2 linked regions of the Vreelandella piezotolerans genome follow. The protein of the gene in region 1 interacts with the protein of each later gene in a pairwise test. Links are inferred from orthologs where the notes say so. Each region holds a gene or a part of one and is shown on either strand. Other genes may lie near its edges. The genes, in order: GYM47_RS09980 and GYM47_RS02495.

Region 1 (12,003 bases):
GGCGGATCGGTGTGCATAGCGGCTTGCTGCGAGTGGCGCAAACCCCTGCACAGCTCGCTGCCGTCATGGGGCATGAAGTGGCTCACGTACTGGCCGACCACGGCAACGAACGCTTGACCCAAGAGCTGGGCATCAAGGCCGTGCTCGTAGTGGTAGGGCTGTTGGGAGAGGGCGAGTTTGGTAACCAGCAACTGATGCAGGCGTTGGGCGTGGGCGCTCAACTGGGCATTAGCCTGCCGTTTAGTCGTACTCACGAAGAGGAGGCCGACTTGATGGGCCTTGAGATCATGGCTCATGCCGGGTTCGACCCTCAGCAGAGCGTGGCGTTATGGCAGAACATGGCGGCTGCGGGTGGGGGGCAGCCGCCGGAATTCCTGTCCACCCACCCTGCCCATGAATCGCGCATACGGGCACTGCGAGGGGCGCTGGAAGAGGCCGATGCGACTTACCGCACGGTTGCTCCAGCGCAGTGTTGAGCAGAGCAGCCACCTTGTATTATCGAATTGAAAAATGGCGGAATAACGTGGGGAGTGTGGCGCTGTGCCGTTACAAAAAAAGCAGGATGTGGTGCATGGGCTAACCGGCCAATTTTGCGATGCTAGGCGTGAGCAGAGGTATCGTTGGTCTATCCAAGAACGCGTGCGAAGCGAGTTCCGTCTTGCCGTGAGCGTGGCGGCTGGTGTGTTTGGCATGTTTGCCATCGCGGATTACTACTTGTTGGGTCTTACCCGTGCGTTTTATACGCTGTTGGCCCTGCGCGTTGTGGTGGTCAGTCTATGCCTGTTGGTGGTGTATTTGGTGCGGCAGGGTAGCAAGTGTGATGACCGTCGTTGGCTACATGCCATACCGTTGTGGGTATTCGCCACGGGTATCATTTTGATCGTGCCGTTGCGTCCTGAGAGCCTATCCACGCAAATCACGGCCGTAGTGGTAGCCACGATGGCGTTCTATCTGCTGATTCCCAATCGCTTGATGATCGTGACGGCGGCAAGCCTCTATCTAAATATTGGCTTTTTAGTGGCGGCGGTGCTGTTTGCTGATGTGGCACCCGTGCCGACACTGTTGATCTCGTTACTGCTGATCATGGGCATGGTGGTGGGGTTTTTTGCCTTGCTGCGCCTGGAAATCTTGCAGCGCAAGCAGTATGCGCTATTGCATGAAGAGCGCGATCAAAATAGCCAGCTTCATCAAGAAATCGCCCATCGGAAGTCGTTAGAAGAGCAGTTGAGGGTGCTGGCTGAGCGGGATGCGTTGACGAAACTCAATAACCGGGGCCACTTTATGAACGTGGCTAAACAGCTGCTGCAGAGCTGCCAAGCCGATCGTACGCCGTTCAGCCTATTGATGATCGATGTGGATCACTTCAAACACATCAACGACACCTGGGGGCACAGCTATGGCGATGGGGTGCTGGTCCGTATTGCCGAGGTCTGCGCCAACGCGCTGCGCCCATCGGATGTGATCGGACGCTTTGGTGGGGAAGAGTTCGTGGTGGCTCTGCCGAGCACAAGTGCTGCCGAGGCGGAGCACATCGCCGAACGCTTGAAGCAGCGAGTGGCGGCATTGGTCTTTAAAGATGGCGTGAGCGAACTGACACCGAGCGTCACCATCGGCGTAGCCACCAAAGATGCAGAAGCGAGTGGATTGGAGGCGTTGATCAAACGCGCTGATGAATTACTCTATGAAGGCAAACGCGCTGGTAGAGACCGCGTGGTGGTAGGCCGCGAAGGTCTCAGTCCCCGTTAACCAACCGGCTTTGATGTGATGTTGCCCAGCCAATGGCTACTACTTGCCGATCTCGTGCTGATTCTCCACGTGCTGTTCGTCGCTTTCGTGGTGGTTGGCGTGGTGGCTATTTACGTTGGGCGAGGATGCCGCTGGGCGTGGGTCCATCATCGTCCGTTTCGGTTACTCCATTTGAGCGCCATTGGTTATGTAGTGGCGCAGGCATGGTTAGGAGTGGTATGCCCGTTAACTACCCTGGAAATGGCGCTACGCGCCGAGGCGGGCGTTGCTACCTATGCAGGATCGTTTATTCAGCACTGGTTGCATCGTTTGCTTTATTTCTCCGCGCCAGAATGGGTGTTTGCGGTGGTCTACACGCTGTTTGGTGGATTAGTGCTGGCCAGTTGGTGGGTCGTCCCACCGAGGCGGCGAGGTAAACCACGCGGTTAAACACTCTACATGGTGATATACATTTGAATAACCGGCGGTTAGCCAGCAATGCCGTGCCGATTTCGAGAGACAGATGTAACCTCCCATCCCAATAGCGCCACCCCTGACACCGTTGGCCCTCGGCAGGCCATTTTGTTGATGGCAGCCGTCACTTGCTGCGCCTATTTTGAAAATATATGATACGTATATATTGTGTATTCATTTCATATATTAGGTGGCGTGATGGGTATCGTGAAGATTGACGATCAGTTGCATGAAGAATTGCGCAAAGCGAGCACGGTGATGGTGCGTTCAATCAACGCACAGGCGGAGTATTGGATCAAAATAGGCATGCTGGCTGAGGCAAACCCCAGTATGTCTTTCACTGACATTATTCATGAACAAATGAAGCAAGCCGACGTGGATGTCAGGAAGGTGATGGGTGAGTAGGGTTGCGCTGAAAAGTCCAGCAGAGCTTGCCTTGATGCGTGAGGCTGGAAAGCTGCTGGCGCAGGTATTTCACTATCTCGACACGCGCATCGTGCCGGGGATCTCGACGATGGCTATCGACCGCTGGGCCGAGCGTTACATTGTCGATGAACTGCACGCCCGGCCGGCGAGCAAGGGCCAGTACGATTATCCCTTCGTATTGAATGCCTCGGTGAATCACGTGGTATGTCATGGTATCCCATCCGACACCCAGATATTGACATCGGGGGATATCGTTAATGTGGATATCACCCTGGAAAAAAACGGCTTTATCGCCGATTCCAGCAAAACGTATTTGGTAGGGGACGTGACGCCCAACGCCAAGCGTTTGGTGGATAAAACCTATGAAGCCATGTGGCAGGGTATCCATGCGGTCAAGCCCGGTGCCACATTGGGCGACGTGGGGTACGCCATTCAGTATCACGCTGAACGCCACGGCTATTCGGTTGTACGTGAATACTGCGGCCACGGCATTGGTCGTGAGATGCACGAAGAGCCTCAAGTGCTGCACTATGGTAAGCGGGGCAAAGGCCTTACGCTGCAAGAGGGAATGGTGTTCACCATTGAGCCCATGATCAATATGGGCAAAGCCAAAATCAAAACCAAGCGCGATGGCTGGACCGTTGTCACCAGCGACAAAAAGCTCTCGGCGCAGTGGGAGCACACCGTGGCTGTGACGGCGACGGGGGGTGAAGTGCTGACGCTGCGCGATGACGAACACCTACCCGTCCTCAGCGATTAGCGCGGCGTCATCATCCTCTTCTGGCGATGCGTCCCATGTGCGTTAAGCTGAAACGGCAGGTGCTAACATGTGCTTGTCGTACTGCGCTAATGCTCAAAGAAAAGGATGTCGACGATGGCGAAAAAACCAACGGATAAGGGCAATATGCCCACACAGCAGCCACGCGCCACGGTTGCTTGTGGCCCTGAGAAGCTGCTGCTGGACGCCCTGGAGCGCGGAGGGAGCTGCCTGGAGACCGGGCGCTTTCTCATCAGCTATCGCGATGGCCAAGTGGAAGAGGGCATCCAGGCATTGAAAGCCCATCACCTACGCGTCGCGGATGCCCGTGACTTCAACGATCAAGCGGTGAGCCTCGAGGAAGCCGGAGATGCCGAGGCAATGGTGTTTCCTGAGATCGGCGTGGCGCTGATCGGCGGTGATGCCATCGAGCATCATGGCATGGGCGTGCTGGATGCGCTTGCGGCAGATAGCCCCATCGAGATCATCGAGCCGGAGTATTTTGCGTTCTCGGAACACTCGGAGTATCTCCGTGGCTTCTTACGTGCTGCCACTACTATCGCACAGGATTTGGGCGTAGAACTGGATAGCGAAGAGGCCCCGTCCGAACTAGAAACAGCGCTGCGGCCGACCTGGGGGTTAAGCCGATGCAAGGTGCCGCAAAGCTGCTGGAGCGGAGCGGGCATCAAAGTCGCTGTATTGGATACCGGCATGGATCTGGGCCACCCCGATTTTGCAGGCAGGGAGTTCGTTACCCGCTCGTTCGTTGGAGAGGCCGTCCAGGACATGAACGGGCACGGTACCCACTGTATCGGCACCGCCTGCGGCCCTCAGGCTCCTGCCGGTACGACGCCGCGCTACGGCATCGCTTACGACGCGCAGATTCAGGTGGGAAAAGTCCTCACTAATGCCGGCAGCAGTACCGGAGCCGGCGTGCTGGCCGGTTTGAACTGGGCGATTGCCAATCGGTGTGAAGTGATTTCGATGTCGTTGGGCAGCCAAAGCCCGGTACAGGCGGCCTACACTCATGCCGGGGCCGCGGCGCTGCGTAACGGCTGCCTGGTGATTGCCGCCGCGGGGAATGCCGCGACGCAAACGGGGGCACCGGCCAATTCGCCCACGGTGATGTCGGTGGCGTCTCTAGACCCCAGCTTATCGCCCTCTAATTTTTCCAACTACGGAAAAATTGAGATTGCGGCCCCTGGCCGCGATGTTTTTTCATCGTGGCCACGGCCCACGCGGCATAAATCGATCAGCGGCACCAGCATGGCCGCGCCCCACGTGGCGGGCTGCGCGGCGCTCTGGGCACAGTCGGATGCCTCGCTGCGTGGCCGCAAACTCTGGGAGCAGTTAGTGGCTTCTGCTAAAGCGTTGCCTCTGCCTGACGCTCAGGTAGGCGTTGGACTGGTGCAGGCCCCTTAACTCTCACTATGCGCTGGGTGTCTAAGCTCCAGCGCCCAGCGCACGACTTGTGGAGAGACACTCAATGGCAACGGTCACGCTATGGCTAATCACGATCTCCAGCGATCAACCGATTCAAGACATCGCCACCCGCCTCAGCGCCGAAGGGCTCACGGTCCGTGAGGTGCTAGAGGAGATCGGCTGCATTACCGGTGCTGCCGACGATGCCACCGCGCAGCGGCTTAAACAGGTGCAAGGGGTGTTAGATGTTGCTCCCGATGTACCCATGGATCTTGGCCCACCGGGGGCAGATGAGACGTGGTGACGACCACTATTATCATCCTGTTAACTAACCGAAATTCCTATGGTCATGCACTAAAGTAGCTTCTGTACTGAGGCGACGTCAGCATTGGACGACGTTCATTTCGCCAAGTAGTGAAGGGCTACGTCATGCCTCCCATTTCCATCGATGTGCAATTCACTGAGCTCATGAATCAGCTCCGTCACTTAGGTGCCATTCGGTTTGTGATGATGGGAGTTTGTGCCGCCTTTACTATTGGGCTTCTAACGGCACATTACTCACTGCTAGATGAATGCAACATGCAAGCAATCGAGCGCGCGTTTCATACTCGAATGATCGGCATTATCATCATCGTACTCTTCGCAATCTTCGAGTTATCAGCAAGCTGGCAATACAAACAATTTGCTGATCGAGCGAAAGCGTTAGAGGGCGAAAATGGCGCTGTGTTCAAAGACAGAAAAGTATGCTTATTTGGCCTTGTCACACTCATATCGCTGATCGTTTACGCGCTGCTTCTGGTAGTTTGGTGGTTTTTGTAGCAACGCATCGCCAGGCGGGAGTGCCTAGACCGTTGCTTTCTTGGTTCGCCGCTTCCCCGCCGCACTGCTGCGGCTCCCCGTGGTTTTCTTACTGCCGGTACTCTTGTTGCCAGTACTTTTACGTCGCGTATAGCTTTTCTTAGAAGTACCGCTGCGTTTGGCGGGGCTAGCCGCCTCGCCTTGTGCGTTTTGTAGGCTGTGGCGCAGTTTGGCCGCGTCGCTTTGGCCGAGCAGCGCGCGTAGGTCTTCTAGCAGCGCGTGTTGAAAGGCGTTGGGGTCGTCTTGCTGTTCGGAAATGGCCCGCAGGCGCTGCTCCCAAAGGGCGGTACGTTCCGGCGAGCTGACGGCGCTGGGCAGGGCGGCGATGAGCGCGCAGCCGAGTTTGGTGGCGCGTAGGGCTTTTTGCTGTCGCACCAAGTAGCCTCGCTGTACCAGGGTTTCGATGATGCCAGCGCGAGTGGCTTCGGTACCCAGGCCATCGGTGTCACGCAGCGTACGGCGCACCTCTGGATCCTCCACGTAGCGGCCAATGTTCATCATCGCTTTGATCAGGCTGGCATCGGTGAACGGCTCCGGCGGCCGGGTTTCTTTCTCTTCCACGCCTGTGCCAAGGACCTGGCAGGCCTCGCCTTGGGTGAGCGGCGGCAGCGGCGGGGCTTCTTCGCGGGTGGTGAACAGCGGCTTCCAGCCAGGGTCGAGAATGCTTTGCCCGCGGGCGCGAAAGACTTCGTTTAGCAGAGTGAACTCGGCTTTCACTTCGAAGGTGCGCAGCGGACGGTAGAACTGCGCCATGACGTTGCGCACGATCAGCCGAAATACATGGGCTTCGGTAGCGGAAAGCTGGCTGACATCGGCGGGTTTTCCCGTCGGAGCCAACGCGTGGTGCGCGCCTACCTGCTTGTCGTTCCAGGCTTTCGAGCGCAGGGTGAAGTCGGCCCCGTCGAGCCATCCTCGTAACATGTCGTCATTCTGGCAAGCACCACTTAGGCTGCGCTGGGCAAGCGCCAGGTGCTCCTCGGGCAAGTAGCGGCAGTCGGAGCGAGGGTAGGTAATCAGCTTGTGCTGTTCATAAAGCCGCTGACAAATATCCAGCACCATCTGGGCGGAAAGCCCGTGTCGACGGGCGGCATCAACCTGGAGGGCTGAGAGCGAGTAGGGTAGCGGGGGCGCTTGGCGTTTCTCCTGCTGCTCTAGACTGCTGAGTGTACCATGCGTGCCGGGGAGCTGGGCGGCCAGTGCATCAGCGGGCGTGCGGTCCGTCAGTCGGCCTTGATCATCCAGCGGTTGATGGGCTTTCGGTGCCCACCACGCGCGCAGCTGCCCCTGCGCCACCTGTAAATCTACCCAAAGCGGGTAGAACGGGTAGGGCTTGAAGTCGCGGATGCTGTTGTCTCGCCGCACGATCAGCCCCAGCACCGGGGTTTGTACCCGGCCCACCGAGAGCACGCCATCGTGCCCGGCCTGGCGGCCGGTGAGCGTCCAAGCGCGCGTCAGGTTGATGCCGTATAGCCAATCGGCCCGGGAGCGAGCCTGGGCGGCCTGAAACAGCGGCTGAAACTCAGCATTCGACCGCAGGCTGGCTAGCGCTCGGCTGACCGCTGGGCGGTTGAGGTCGCTAATTAAAAGCCGCTGCACCGGGCCACGGTACTTCAAATGTTCGATCACCTCTTGCACCAGGAGTTGACCTTCACGGTCTGGATCGCCTGCGTGCACCACGCTGGTCGCCTGTTTGATCAGTTTGCGAATCACCGCGAGCTGGCTGCGGGCTTTGGGGCGCGGGGCGAGTTGCCATGTGCCGGGCACGATGGGCAGCCGGTCGAGGCGCCACTGTTTATCGGCAGGGTCGTAGGCTTCAGGTGGGGCTTGCTCCAGCAAGTGACCCAAACACCAAGTCACCGTGGTATCGCCGCACACAATCGCGCCTTCCTGGCGCTTGCCGCCACCGGGCAGGGCGTCGGCAATGGCACGGGCGAGGCTGGGTTTCTCGGCGATAATCAAGCGCATACGGTAGGGCCCTGGCAGCGGTCTTCGACAGAGGGTCATGGTAGCAGAAGCCGCCCGGCGGTTGGGCGTGAGGCGTGAAAATTTATACAGCTACTCGAAGGGTGTCGCGTAAAATTTTGGCGTATAGTTTTTGTATAAAATTAGCGAATTGAGTAAGCTGATACTAAATCTTAAGAGGTCAAGTTCATGCGCGAGCGCGGTAGAACACGACGGTTATTTGGGCTGGGTGCCCGCACGGGTGGGGCTTTGCTTAAAACGCGGCTGGGAGGCCAAGCGGATTGGCGGTCGCTGGGCGAGGCGCTTTTCGAAGGGCTTTCGGAATTGAAGGGCCCGGCCATGAAGCTGGCGCAAATCATGTCCCAGTGGGATGACCTGCTGCCACCCGATCTTGCCAACGAGCTGGCGCGTCTACAGCGTCAGGCTGAACCCATGCCCTGGACTAAGATTCACGAGGCGCTGGTGCTCCAGTACGGCGATATCGACCAGCACTTCCATGAGATCGAAGAGCGCCCCTTTGCCAGTGCCTCCATGGGGCAGGTTCATAAAGCGGTCACGCTAGACGGCGAGACGGTGGTGCTCAAAGTGCAGTATCCCGGCCTTGCCGACGTGTTGGAGAGCGATCTAAAGCAAGTCAAGCGCATCATGGGGCTGGGGCGCTGGTTCAAGGTGCCCCAAGCACGGCTGGATGCGCTGTTCGAGGAGCTGGCGGCGGGCCTGCGTGACGAGCTGGATTACCACGCCGAGGCCGAGGCGCTGGCTCGCTACCGGGAGCGCTACCGTGATAATCCCGCGCTGGTGATCCCTGAGCCGCTTTTTGAACTCTCTGGCCAGCACGTGCTGGCCATGCGCTTTGTCGACGGCACGCCGCTGCGCGATTTAGAAAGTGCCGACGACGCTACACGGCAAAAGGTGGCGGTGGCACTGGCAGATTGGATCACCGAAGAGCTGTTTACCTACCGTGAACTGCACGCCGATCCCCATGCGGGTAACTTCGCTTGCGACGACCAGGGCCGTTTGGTGATTTACGATCTAGGTGCGGTGATCCCCGTCCCCGAAGCGCGGCTCAAAGCCATGATGCAGCTACTGGATGCCACCCTGGCTCGAGACCCGCTGGCCATGGATGAGGCGCTAATGAAGATGGGCGGCCGCCAGGGCCAAGGGGCGCCGCTGGCACTATATCGGGAATCCGCCGAGTGCATTACGCCGCTGTTCGCGCCCGGCGAGCAGGATTTTAGCGACGTGCGCGTTCACCGCCGCTTGCGGGAACTCACTCCTAAAGTATGGGCGGCCATGGACCGCCTGCAGCCACCGGCAGATACGCTTCTGCTCTCACGTGCGCTCAATGGCCACTACTGGAATCTGGTGCGCTTGAAGGCGCGTTTGGACATGCATGGACGCACCGAGCCGCTGCTGCGCTGGGCTAGAGGTTCGGCATGAGCCGTATCAGCTCGTCAATGGCTTGAGCCAGAACACCAGGGTCTTTTCGGTCTCCTGGTCATGGCCGCGATCTTTCCAGGCAAAGAGTGCCCGCAGGTTTGGGTAGCGCTGGTAGCCTTGGCTCTTCCAAAAGCCGTTCAGCGGTGCATATGCTGGCGGTTTGTCAGGATGATCGACCTCGCGCTCGACGGCGCAAAAGGCCGCCGTTTCGAATCCTCGAGCCTTGGCATGAGCTTCCCGGGTTTGCATGAACGCTTTGCCAATGCCTTGACCACGATAGTCGTGTAACAGCACCGACTCGCCGTAATAAAAGACACCGATGGGGGCGATGCCCGCCGTTTCGAAAGGCTGACGAAATGCCTCCACCTCGTTGACCAGCGGTTGGCCCGTGGAGGCCCCCACGAGGCGTTCACCATCGAAAGCGAGCACGAACAAACTGGCCGGATTGTCTGCGTAGCGGCCCAGGTAATCTGCCTCGTAGTCCAGATCACCTTCGTAAAGGTAAGGGTAGTCGTGAAAGACCTGGATGCGCAGCCGCGCCAACGCGTGTAGGTGAGGGGCTATGGCGCGTCCCTGGCGAGTGATTAGCTGAAGATCGTTCATCGCGTCGTCGCTCTTGTCTAGCATCGTTGTCGTTACACTAGCAGGACCAGGGGCGAGGGCCAATCCTCCTGCGTGTGGCGCATCGACCGTGTTAGACTATGCCGCCGAATAGTCGGTGACCGATCAACGTGTTGGAGATGGCAATGCTAGCGGTATGGGTCGATCAACTGCTGGGATTTGCCTCAGGGGCACTCTCGGCAATCAGGCAGCAGGAACACTATCCCGATTTCATGACCTGGGTGCGTGACCAAGGCGCTGCCTGCTTCAACGATAACGTGGCGACAGCACAAGCCTTGGCGCCCATTCTATGGTCGCAGACACCCTTGGAAAGGTTGAATTTTGCCTGCGAACCCTTGGCGACGCCAGGTCGCAACGAGCCTTGCTGGTGCGATTCAGGGCGCAAATACAAGCAGTGCTGCTACCGCGTCGAGTTTCCAACGGACATTCCCGAGCAGATGATGTGGATGCTGTCGCTGCGCGAGTGGAAGGGCGCCACGCTGAAAGCTGCGCTGGAGAGCCAGCAGGCACCGGCGCAAGCCCTGCTGGAAGCGGGATTAATTGCCGCTGAGAGTGGTCAAACGGGCCGCTCTATGCAGATTTTGGAGTCGCTGTTCGATGGCAGCGACTGGTCGCGCCTGCCTGAGCAAGCCGAGCCCGCTTTCGAGATTCTGTTGGATATCTACCAAGAGCGCGGTTTTACTCGCAAGCGCGCCGATTTACTGGACGACGTCATGGAGCGTGGGCCGCTCTTCCTGCGTGGCGTCGCCCTGGAGCGGCTATGCTTGATGCACTTGGATAACGATGATCTAGACAGCGCCCGGGCGGCATTCGTGAAAGCCCAACAGGCGCTGCCCGATTCTCCAACGCTGGCGTATATCGAAGCCATGCTGCTGCTCCACGAAGGCCATGAGGCCGAGGCTAAAGAGCGTGCCAACTTTTGGTATCGCCGCTTGGTACGTCAGGGTGATCTGGAGGAAGACCAGCTCGACTTCTTGGCCGCTTTGGCGGATAACCCGGGTGCCACGCTGGCCGATCAGCTCTTGAGTGCCGAAGAGGACATGGCCACGCCGCTGGTCTCCCTCCAAGCGCTGTTGGCCGCGCTGCCCGTGGCGCCAAAGCTTTCGATCGAGCAGGATCCGGACTCGGGACGGTTGCTTTACACCACCTCGGCTCGTGAAGAGACGCTGTTTGCTGCCTGGCACGAGCAGTTCCAGGTCATGGTAGACGAGGACGTGGCCCTGGGCTTCCGTGACGATCCTTGGGGCAATGCCGTGGAGTGGATGTCGGCGTTGTGCGCACATCCGGAGTGGCTAGACGCCCCTCAGGTGGTGCAAGACCTGACGTTGGCACTGACCAGCCGCTTCGGCAGCTTGCCGTGGATGGCGCCGTCGTTGCTGGAGCCGCTGGCCCTGCGGTTGTCACGCTGGTTGGAACAGGCGCGCGCGGCTGGCGAAGGCAGCCTATGCTGGGACGATGCCGATAACGCCATTTTGCTGCGCACCGGTTTGGCGCTGGTGGTAGGCATGGAGCGCGGCGCTCGCCAGCACTCCCGAGAGCTGGCCGAAGAACTGCTGACCATCGATCAAGAGGACAGTTTGGGTTTGAGAGAACTGGTGCTCGATCAATTGCTACGCGACGACCGTAACGCAGAAGCGCTGGCGCTGACCGAAGAGCCCCAGAAAGACGATGGCTCACTGTTGCTGGGGCTGCTCATGGGACGCACGCTCGCGCTTTATCGTTTAGGCCAGCAAGACGCGGCGGAGTTGGCCATTCAAGCCGTCAAGGCCCATAATCGCCACGCGCTGGACATGATTTGCGCCGAGAATCCGAGGCCTTCCATGCCCCATGCCGATGGCCAAGTGGACCCGGGTTCACGGGCGGAAGCGTGGCAGTATCGTACGCTGATGCGTGACCAGTGGCGCACAACGCCTGGGGCGCTGGAGTGGCTGGCCACTCACTGCTGATGACGGCTGGTCTCGTTGGACGAGCGGCTAATCACGTGCGCCGCTCGTCGGAGCGGCCACCAGCTGCTTGTCGCGGCTTATCCATATCGCCAGCACGATGGCAGGCAAGCCAAGCAGCGTCGCGATGACGAAAAACGTTGGATAGCCTTGAGCGCTCACCACGATGCCGCCAAAGCCGCTCAGGAATTTCCCCGGTAGTGTCATTAGCGATGAAAACAACGCGTATTGTGTGGCGGTATAGGCGCGCGAGGTCAAGCTCGACAAGAACGCGATAAACACGGCACTTGCCAATCCGTTGGCCAGATTATCGCCGATGATCGTCACCACCAGCATGGGTAGCTGGTTACCGACCAGCGCGAGCACTGCAAACAA
Region 2 (9,956 bases), 1.6 Mb from region 1 along the record:
TAGGGGTGCAAGGCACGCCCGCGATCATCCTGCCCGATGGGCAAATGGTGCCTGGCTTCGTGCCCCCCGAGCGGCTCGTGGCCATGTTAGGCTTGGAAGACGAATAACGTCACATGAGTGACGAACGAACACGCTGAGACACTGATTCAAGAAGCGGCACCTGCGGGTGCCCAACATGAAAGGGGACGTATTTTGAAACCGGTAAGAGTAGGCATTTGTGGGTTAGGTACTGTCGGTGGTGGCACCTTCAACGTATTGACGCGCAACGCGGACGATATCAGCCGCCGTGCAGGCCGCCCGATCGTGATCGAGCAGGTAGCCCACCGCAGTATTCATCCCGACTGCGACATTACCGGCATCAAAGCGACGACCGACGTGTTCGAAGTCGCCAACAACCCCGATGTGGACGTACTGGTCGAGCTGATTGGCGGCTACGATATCGCCCGTGAACTGGTGCTCACCGCGATTGCCAACGGCAAACACGTGGTCACCGCCAATAAGGCGCTGATCGCCGTCCACGGTAACGAAATTTTCCGTGCCGCCCATGAAAAGGGGGTGATCGTCGCCTTCGAAGCCGCCGTGGCGGGCGGCATTCCGGTCATCAAGTCGCTGCGTGAAGGTCTGGGGGCCAACCGTATCGAGTGGGTGGCCGGTATCATCAACGGCACCGGCAACTTCATTTTGACCCACATGCGCGACGAAGGCCGTGCCTTCGAAGACGTGTTGGCCGAAGCCCAGGCGCTGGGCTATGCCGAAGCCGACCCGACGTTCGATGTGGAAGGCATCGATGCGGCGCACAAGCTGACCATCCTGGCTTCCATTGCCTACGGTGTGCCGCTGCAGTTCGAAAAAGCCTTCACCGAAGGGATCTCCCGCATTACCGCCGAGGACGTGGAGCAGGCCGACAACCTCGGCTACGTCATCAAGCATCTGGGGATCTCCAAGCGCACCGATCAAGGGTTAGAGCTGCGTGTTCACCCCACGCTGATTCCCAAAGAGCGTCTGCTCGCCAATGTACACGGCGTGAAAAACGCCATTGCGGTGATGGGCGATGCGGTTGGTCCCACGCTCTATTACGGCGCGGGTGCCGGTGCCGAGCCTACGGCGTCAGCCGTGGTCGCCGATCTGCTGGACGTGGCGCGGGACATTGCCACCGACCACCACTACCGCGTGCCTTATCTGGCGTTTAGCGGCATCGACGAAGACGTTAGTCAGCTGCCGATCATGCCGATGGAAGAGATCACCACGGCGTACTATCTGCGCCTGCTGGCGGTGGACCGTCCTGGCGTGCTGGCCCGCGTGGCCACGATTTTGGCCGAGCAGGGCATCTCCATCGAGGCACTGATTCAAAAAGAGGCCACCGAAGGCGAACTGGTGCCGATCATTCTGCTGACGCATCGCACCAAAGAGAAGCAGATGAACGAAGCGATCCGTGAGATCGAAGCCATGGCGGATATTGCAGGCCCCGTCACGCGAATTCGCGTGGAAAGCCTGGACGAGGGAGAGTAACCGATGCGCTATATCAGCACGCGTGGGCAAGCGCCCGCGCTCTCTTTCGAAGAGGTAGTGCTCACCGGCATGGCTAGCGACGGCGGTCTTTACGTTCCGGAAACGCTGCCCGAATTCTCCAAAGAGGAGCTGGCCAGCATGGCCGGGCTCTCCTACGCCGAGATCGCCTTTCGGGTGATGAAGCCGTTCGTCAACGGTGAGATCGATGACGAGACCTTCCGCCGTCTGGTGACCGAGGCGTATGCCACGTTCAACCACGACGCGGTGGTGCCGTTGAAGCAGCTGGATGCCAGCCACTTCCTGCTGGAGCAGTTTCACGGCCCGACACTAGCCTTCAAGGACGTGGCGCTGCAACTGCTGGGACGACTGCTGGACCACTTCCTGAAAAAGCGCGGTGAGCGCGCGGTGATCATGGGGGCCACGTCCGGGGATACCGGCTCGGCGGCCATCGAAGGCTGCCGCCACTGCGACAACCTCGATATTTTCATTCTGCACCCCCACAACCGCGTCTCCGAAGTGCAGCGTCGCCAGATGACCTCGGTGCTTGCCGACAACGTCTTCAACATCGCCATTGAGGGCAACTTCGACGACGCCCAGGCGATGGTCAAGGCCAGCTTTGCCAACCAAGACTTCTTGAACGGCACGCGGCTCGTGGCGGTGAACTCGATCAACTGGGCGCGCATCATGGCCCAGATCGTCTACTACGTGGCCGCTGGCGTGGCGTTGGGTGCGCCCCAGCGGGAAGTGAGCTTCTGCGTGCCCTCGGCCAACTTCGGCAACGTCTTTGCAGGCTATATGGCTTACAAGATGGGCCTGCCGGTGAAGCAGTTCATCATCGCCACCAACGCCAACGACATTCTGCACCGCACGCTCGCGGCCAACGACTTCTCCAAGAAAGAGCTGGCAGCCACGCTGGCGCCTTCCATGGATATCGTCGTGTCGTCCAATTTCGAGCGCCTACTGTTCGATGCCTACGACCGCGACGGGGCCGCCGTGGCCGCGCTGCTGGAGCGCTTCCAGCAAGCGCCCACCGCGCTTGCCGATGCGCCGCTGGCCAAGCTGCGCGAGAAGTTCGCGAGCTACAGCGTCGATGACGAGACGATCCTGGAAGTGATTCGAGAAGCGCATCATCGCACCGGGGAAATTCTCGACCCGCACACGGCCACTGGCTACCGCGCGGCCGAGCGGGCGCGTGTGGATACCACCACACCGATGATCACCCTGGCTACCGCGCACCCGGCAAAGTTCGCCGAAGCCGTGGTGAAAGCGGGCTTCCAGGGCGTACCGCTGCCGACCCACATGGACGACCTGCTGGAGCGCGAAGAGCGCTACACGGTGTTGCCCGCCGAATTGAGCGCGGTCCAGCAGTTCGTTGCTGACAACCGCCGCTGAGGTGATATGACCCAGGTGTCACCCCTTTCTCAGCAGAGTCACCATCCCCGCTTAGAGCCTCGTCCCCTGGACGAGGCTGTCTATTTACGTGCCCAGTCAGAAGGACTGAGCGAGCTGCAGGCGCGGCTGTTGGCCTCCCGGCTGCCAGGCTATACCGGTGAGTTGGCGCCGCTGGTGTCACCGAGCCTGCGCTATCTCGTCCATCCTGAAAAACTCGCCGATGGCCCTCGTGCGGCGGAGCGCGTTGCTCAAGCGGTCGCCGAGGGCGAGTCTATCGGTATTCTGACCGACTACGATGTGGATGGCATCACCTCCCACGTGGTCATTCGGCGCACGCTGGTCGAGCTGTTTGGCGTGCCCGAGCACAAGCTGCACAGTTTGATTGGCCACCGTATTCACGATGGCTACGGCATCAGCCTGCCGCTGGTGGATCGAACGCTGAGCTTAAAACCGCTGCCGACGCTGGTGATTACCGCCGACTGCGGCAGTTCTGACGAGCCGCGCATTGCGCGCTTGAAAGCAGCGGGTATCGATGTGGTGGTCAGCGACCACCACGCGCTGCCCCTGGAGGGCCCGCCGCCCTCGGCCTACGCCTGCGTGAACCCGACCCGCGGCGACTGCGCTTACCCGGATAAAACCATTGCAGGCTGCATGGTGGCGTGGCTTCTGATGTCACTCGCCCGCAGTGTACTGGTGGAGTGGGGCGCGCTGCCCGAGGCCACGCCGAAGCTCTCGCCGTGGCTCTCCTACGTGGCGTTAGGCACCGTGGCGGACTGCGTCTCGCTAGGCGGAAGCCCCGCCAATCGGGCGGTGGTCAGCCATGGCCTGACGCTAATCAACCGCATGGACGCCGCCTGCTGGCGAGCCATGGCCGCGCGCTTAGGGGCCGACAGCGTGCCCTTCAATGCCGAAACACTGGCGTTTCAGATGGGGCCGAGAATCAACGCTCGCTCACGATTGGACGACCCCTACGCGGCACTTCACTTCATGCTGGCCGAGAGTGACGGCGTCGCGAACCGGCAGCTCGAGGTGCTCGATCAGGATAACCAATCGCGCAAGGCCATCGAAGCGGATATGGCCGAGGAGGCGCGGGCGCTCGCCGCACCTGCTTTGGAGGCCAACGAGCCTGCCGTCGTGGTGCTTCTGGAAGATGGCCACCCCGGCGTGCAGGGCATCGTCGCCTCGCGGCTGGTCCAGGCCTACGGGCGTCCAGCCGTGGTGCTGACGCGGGCAGCGGCACCTAATATGCTCACCGGCTCCGGGCGCTCCATCGAGGGGCTGCACCTAAGGGATGCCCTGCAGCGCACCTTCGAGCTTGCGCCCGAGGCGCTGCCGCGCTTCGGCGGGCACAGTGGTGCCGCAGGCGTCGGCGTGCCGCGGGAGCAGCTCGATACCTTCAAAACGGCGTTTTTGCAGGCGGTGAGCGAGCAGTTGGGCGATACACCGCTCTACCCGCGTCTGTGGACCGATGGCGAGCTCTCGACTGCCCAGCTCTCGTTGGCCACGCTGGAAGAGATCGAGACCTTGGGCCCCTACGGGCGGGAGTTCGATCCGCCGCTGTTCGAAGGGCGCTTTATCGTCGAGGCGTTACGCCCCGTTGGGGCGGAGGGTTCACACCTAATGATGGAGCTCTCCATGGGAGCGGTGACCCGCAAAGCGATTTGGTTTCGCGCTCTCACGCCGGGGGAGCTGCCCTCGTTTGGCGTGGGCGACACGCTGCACTGCGCGTACAAGCTCAATCGTAACCGCTGGCGGGGACGCGAGTCGCTGCAGCTGATGGTGGAGCACGCTAGCCCCGTTTAACGCTCTCCGCTATCCTCGCGTCCTTGGCCGCTCGAGCGGCCGCTCCAATAATCCCAAAAAAGGACGCTCTCATGCGCATGGAAGATCTTCCCAAGGACCCCCACAAGCCCTACGAAGACATCATGGCGATGTTGTTGGGGACGCTGTTCGTCGCACTCGGGGTGACGTTCTATACCCACGCGGTGTTGCTCACCGGTAGCACCGCAGGGATGGCGCTACTGCTCAATTACCTGACCGGGTGGGGTTTTGGCGTCTGGTTTTTTGCCATCAACCTGCCGTTTTACTATCTGGCGATCAAACGCATGGGGTGGAGCTTTACGCTGCGCACCTTTGTCGCCATTGGCTTGGTCTCGCTGTTCTCCGAGCTCACCCAGGGGTGGGTCGAATTTGCCAACGTGCCGTCGCTCTACGCGGCGCTGATGGGCGGGGCGCTGATGGGCATTGGCATGCTGATGCTGTTTCGCCACCGTACCAGCCTTGGCGGTATCAACATTCTCGCCCTCTACCTGCAGGACAAACACGGCCTGCGGGCGGGCTATGTGCAGCTCGGCATTGACGGCGTGATTCTGCTGATTGCCCTGACTCAGCTCCCCCTGGATCGAGTAGGCTACTCGGTACTCGGCGCGCTGATGCTCAATCTAATCATCGCTCTGAACCATAAGCCAGGGCGTTATATCGGGGTGAGCTAGCCGTGATGACGTAAAATCATCTAGTTAAGCCAAAACCACCAGACGATCAAGCCAATGATGGCAATACCCGCAAGGTTGATCAGTAAACTCATACGGCCTCCTGTTGGCTGGGCTTCCATAACCGCAGGCGGTTGGCGTTGCTGACCACGGTGATCGACGAGAGCGACATGGCCGCCCCAGCAAGGATCGGTGAGAGCAGCATGCCGGTCATCGGGTAGAGCACGCCGGCGGCAATTGGGATGCACAGCACGTTATAGCCAAACGCGCCGATCAGGTTCTGCTTGATGTTGGTCAGCGTGGCCCGACTCAGTTCGATTGCGGTGGCCACGCCGTGCAGCGAGCCGCGCATCAGCGTGATACCGGCGCTCTCCATGGCGATATCGGTGCCCTGACCAATGGCAAAGCCGACGTTGGCTCGGGCCAGTGCGGGGGCATCGTTGATGCCGTCGCCCACCATGCCAACGACTTCGCCCACCGCTTGGCGGCGCTCGATCTCTGCATGTTTGTCATCGGGCGTCATCCCAGCCTTGAACTGGCTAATGCCGACCTCGCGGGCCACCGCAGCGGCGGTATGCTCGTTATCGCCCGTGAGCATTACCACGGTTAACCCATCGTCCTGCAAGCGCTTCACGGCGGCCGCGGCATCGTTGCGCAGCGGGTCGCTAACGCCGAAAAGGGCGGCCAGCTTGCCGTTCACCGCTAAATAGACCAGCGAGCGCGCCTTGGCTTCCAGCTGGCGAATGTGCTCGTCCGCTGGGGAGAGGTCGACTCCAGCCTCCTCCAATAGCCGCGCATTGCCCAGCAGCAGCGCGTCATTGGCTTGGCTGGTGCCTTTCACACCGCCGCCGGTCACGCTATCAAAGCTAGCCAGCGTATCGGGGCGGGCGTCGTGCTCTTCGGCGTAGGCCGTCAGCGCTTTGGCCAGCGGGTGTTCCGAGCGGCTCTCTAGGGCGGCCACCCAGGCCAGCACTTGGGGGCTGTCGTTATGCAGCACCGTTGCCTCGGTGACGCGCGGTTTGCCCTCGGTCAGCGTTCCCGTTTTATCGACCACCAGGGTGGTCAGGCGGCTCGCGGTTTGCAGCGCCTCTCCGCTGCGCACCAGTACGCCATGCTCGGCGGCTTTGCCCACGCCAATCATGGTGGAGATCGGGGTGGCCAAGCCCAGCGCGCAGGGGCAGGCAATGATCAGCACGGTCGTGGCAGTGACCAGCATATGAATGACCACCGGGGCAGGCCCCAGGTTGTACCAGGCAAGGGCCGTCGACACGGCCATGATCATCACGGCGGGCACGAACACGCCTGAGATTTTATCGGCCAGCTCACCAATCGGTGGGCGAGAGTTTTGGGCGCTGGCGACCTGCTCGGTAATGCGTCCCAAACGGGTATCGCGGCCGATGCGCGTGGCGCGGTAGACTAAACTGCCGTTGCCATTCACCGTGCCCGCACTGACCTCGTCATCCGCCGTTTTGTGCACTGGCACGGGTTCGCCGGTGAGCATCGACTCATCGATATAGCTCTGGCCGTCGAGTACCACGCCATCTACCGGAAGCCGCTCGCCTGGGCGCACGCGGATACGGTCATCCAGCGCGACGTCGTCCACCGCGATCTCTTGTTCGACGCCGTTGCGGATCACCCGGGCGGTTTTCTCCTGCAGGTCGAGCAGCCGTTTAAGCGCATTGCTCGTGCGACCGCGGGCACGTAACTCCATGGCGTTACCCAGGAGAATCAACCCCACCACCATGGCCGACGCTTCAAAATAGATGCCCTGAGCCACCTCCGGCAGCCAGGGGGCGAAGAGCACCACCATCATCGAGTAGAGCCAGGCGGTGCCAGTGCCCATTGCCACCAGGGTGTCCATGTTGGCCTGATGATGCTTGAGCTGTTTCCAGGCGTTGGTGAAAAAGTGCCGCCCAGGAAAGGCCAAAATGGCGAGCGTCAGCAGGCCAATCACCAGCCAGTACAGGCGGCCCACGCCCATGGCGTGTGGGTGATAGACGAACATGCTCATCATCAGCGGAATCGCGAGGGAGAGTGACAGCACGCTGCCCTTTAGGCGCTGGCGGTAGGTAACGGCCTCTTGCGCCTCGCGCGTGCGCTCGGCGTCACGCATATCCACGATCGGTTCGGCGCGATAGCCCGCTTCGGCCACGGCGGCCATTAGCGCTTCCTGAGTAGCGCTGCCGGTGATGTGTGCGGTGTGGGTGCCGAAATTCACCGAGGCGCCGCTGACGCCGGGCGTGTTGGCAAGCGCTTTTTCGACGCTTTTGACACAGCCCGCGCAGGTCATGCCGCTAATTAGCAGGCGCTGTTGGGGCGCAGCCACGGGAGTGCTCTGTGAGTCGGTGGACGACGGCGCGTCTTGGTGAGATACGTCACTTGTGTCGTTGCTGGGTGGGTAGCCCGCTTCGTTGAGAGCACTATCCAGCGCTTGATCGTCGAGGGAACTGGCCACTTCCAGACGCTTTTCTGCCGGAAAGCCCTCCACTTGGGCCGCTGGGTCATGCGCTTGAATGGCCTCGCGCATGCGCTTGACGCAGCCCTGGCAGTTCATGCCCGGCACGGTGCGGGTCAGCATCATGGTTTGCTCGGTGTCGTGCTGCATGGGGCCTCCTCGGGAAAACTTTCGATCAAGCGGCACAGGCTGTGGCCATCCGGGGTGCCATCGGGCATGTCCTGCCAACTTTCCAGTGCCTGTTCCATTCGCTGGGCGAGTGCTTCGAGTTCGGCAATGCGTGCGCGTATTTGCGGCAGCCGGTGAGCGAGCAGATCGCGCACTAGCGGGCAGGGGGAGTCGCCTTGGTCGGCATGGGCCAAAATGTCGCGGATTTCCGCGACGCTAAACCCCAATTTTCGCGCTCGCTGAATAAAGTGCAGACGCTCCAGGTCGTTATTAGAAAAGAGCTGGTAGCCGTTTTCAGGATGCCGGCGGGGGGAGAGCAGGCCTTCGCGCGTATAGTGGCGTACCGTCTCAGGCGTCACGTGAGCACGCTTGGCGAGCTCCCCCACTTTTAAATCGCTCATTGGCATGCCCAACCCCTGTGTGTGGTTAACGTATTGTGAGTGTAAAACCTTTGGGTAACCCATAGGTCAAGCGTTGCTGGTCACTCAGCCGAAAGGACTAAAACACTGATTTAAAACAGTCGTGCGACTAATGTATAAGCAAAAAACAAAATAAAACGCTCGTTTGCCCTTGAACCAAACCCGACATTGGGCGAAAACTGAGGTGTAAGAACAACGCGGGTGGATGGCAGAATCCGCCGGATCATCGGGAGAGAGGCCCACAATGCATAATAACTTCAAAAAACTAACCCTAGTGGCCGCGGTAGCATCAGTAGCTTTTGCTAGCCAAGCCAACGCAGGCGGATATCAAATCAACGAGCAGAGCGTCAGCGGCCAGGGTTACGGCCATGCAGGACGCAGCTCCAACGTTCATGATGCCACGATCGTGTACGGTAACCCGGCGGGTATGTCGTTCCTCGACCGCGCCCAGATTACGGCGGGCGGTACTTTTCTGAGCGTCGATACGGATATTAGTAATGTGAGCGCTAGCCGTACGTTGGATGCTGGGGTTGCTCAGGGTGGCGCACCGAATGGTGTGCAGATACCTGTGGGTGGCATCCCAGGTACTAACGATGGCGATATGGTGCCCGGCACGCTGGTTCCCTTCGCGTTTTATGCTCATCCTGTCAACGAACAGCTGGCGTTCGGCTTTGGTGTCTATGCGCCGTTTGGTTCTAAAACCGAGTACGAAGATACGTTCCAAGGCCGCTATTTTGGCGACTATACCGAACTACGTGTCGTGAGCGCCCAGCCGACCGTTTCATACCGTTTTAACGATCAGTGGTCGGCCGGTATCGGTATTACGTATAACCAAGTAGAGGGTGAGCTGCGTCGCCAGTTGCCCACCAGCGCAGCCTTTAATGCAGCAGGCGACATCGACTCTCGGGTAGAGGGTGACGATGACGGTTGGGGATATAACCTGGGTGTTATTTATCAGCCGGTACCCGAGACCACGTTGGGCTTGACCTATCGCTCGGCAGTGGATTACGAGCTGGAGGGCACCTTCCAAGCCACAGATCCGCTGGGTAACGTCGTGCGTGCCGATACGGCGAGCCTGGACTTGACCACGCCTGAAACGGTCAACTTATCGTTGACGCAGCAAATGACGGATCGCCTGAAGTTGATGTTCGGGGCTTCCTGGGTGCGCTGGAGCCAGTTTGAAGAAATCTCGATTGTAGGCAGCCAGGGCAATGAAATTACCAACGAGCAGCAAAACTACTCGAATGCCTGGGCCTTTGCCACAGGCGGTGAGTATCAGTTAACGCCGACCTTAGCCCTGCGTGCAGGTGTGACGTTAGACTTCACGCCTACCAATGACCAAGACCGCAGCGTACGTATTCCGTCCGATGACCGGCGCATCTTCTCGCTTGGCGCAGGCTGGAGTCCGACCCCTGACTTGACGCTGGACTTTGCCTACTCCTACCTCACCGAGCGCAGCACCTTTGTTGAGCAAGATCGCCAAGACCTGCTTGCCAGTGCCCAAACCGGTGGTATTCCCGTCGG

What was found.
Region 2: the proteins of GYM47_RS09980 (region 1) and GYM47_RS02495 interact in binary tests that used the Escherichia coli proteins (3 or more experiments, as listed by UniProt). The link is inferred for Vreelandella piezotolerans from one-to-one orthologs.

Annotation. Positions count from the first base shown.
Region 1 is NZ_CP048602.1:2,165,445-2,177,447, reverse strand. What follows is about bases 5,138-8,119. They hold GYM47_RS09980 (DNA topoisomerase III), read right to left. Parts: upstream 7,628-8,119; coding sequence 5,648-7,627; downstream 5,138-5,647. Other genes in these bases: GYM47_RS09975 (ABC1 kinase family protein), read left to right, coding at 7,814-8,119; GYM47_RS09985 (hypothetical protein), read left to right, coding at 5,234-5,623. In the rest of the region: GYM47_RS10020 (M48 family metallopeptidase), read left to right, coding at 1-476; GYM47_RS10015 (GGDEF domain-containing protein), read left to right, coding at 640-1,746; GYM47_RS10010 (DUF2784 domain-containing protein), read left to right, coding at 1,765-2,175; GYM47_RS10005 (ParD-like family protein), read left to right, coding at 2,398-2,604; map (type I methionyl aminopeptidase), read left to right, coding at 2,597-3,385; GYM47_RS09995 (S8 family serine peptidase), read left to right, coding at 3,500-4,804; GYM47_RS09990 (hypothetical protein), read left to right, coding at 4,869-5,108; more of GYM47_RS09975, read left to right, coding at 8,120-9,064; GYM47_RS09970 (GNAT family N-acetyltransferase), read right to left, coding at 9,071-9,691; GYM47_RS09965 (SEC-C domain-containing protein), read left to right, coding at 9,811-11,631; GYM47_RS09960 (AmpG family muropeptide MFS transporter), read right to left, coding at 11,659-12,003.
Region 2 is NZ_CP048602.1:537,731-547,686, forward strand. The notes cover bases 2,354-5,305. They hold GYM47_RS02495 (single-stranded-DNA-specific exonuclease RecJ), read left to right. Parts: upstream 2,354-2,907; coding sequence 2,908-4,704; downstream 4,705-5,305. Other genes in these bases: thrC (threonine synthase), read left to right, coding at 2,354-2,901; GYM47_RS02500 (YitT family protein), read left to right, coding at 4,776-5,305. Also shown: GYM47_RS02480 (DsbC family protein), read left to right, coding at 1-107; GYM47_RS02485 (homoserine dehydrogenase), read left to right, coding at 193-1,509; more of thrC, read left to right, coding at 1,513-2,353; more of GYM47_RS02500, read left to right, coding at 5,306-5,393; GYM47_RS02505 (heavy metal translocating P-type ATPase), read right to left, coding at 5,482-7,995; GYM47_RS02510 (MerR family transcriptional regulator), read right to left, coding at 7,968-8,414; GYM47_RS02515 (OmpP1/FadL family transporter), read left to right, coding at 8,677-9,956. UniProt on the Escherichia coli protein: Single-stranded-DNA-specific exonuclease.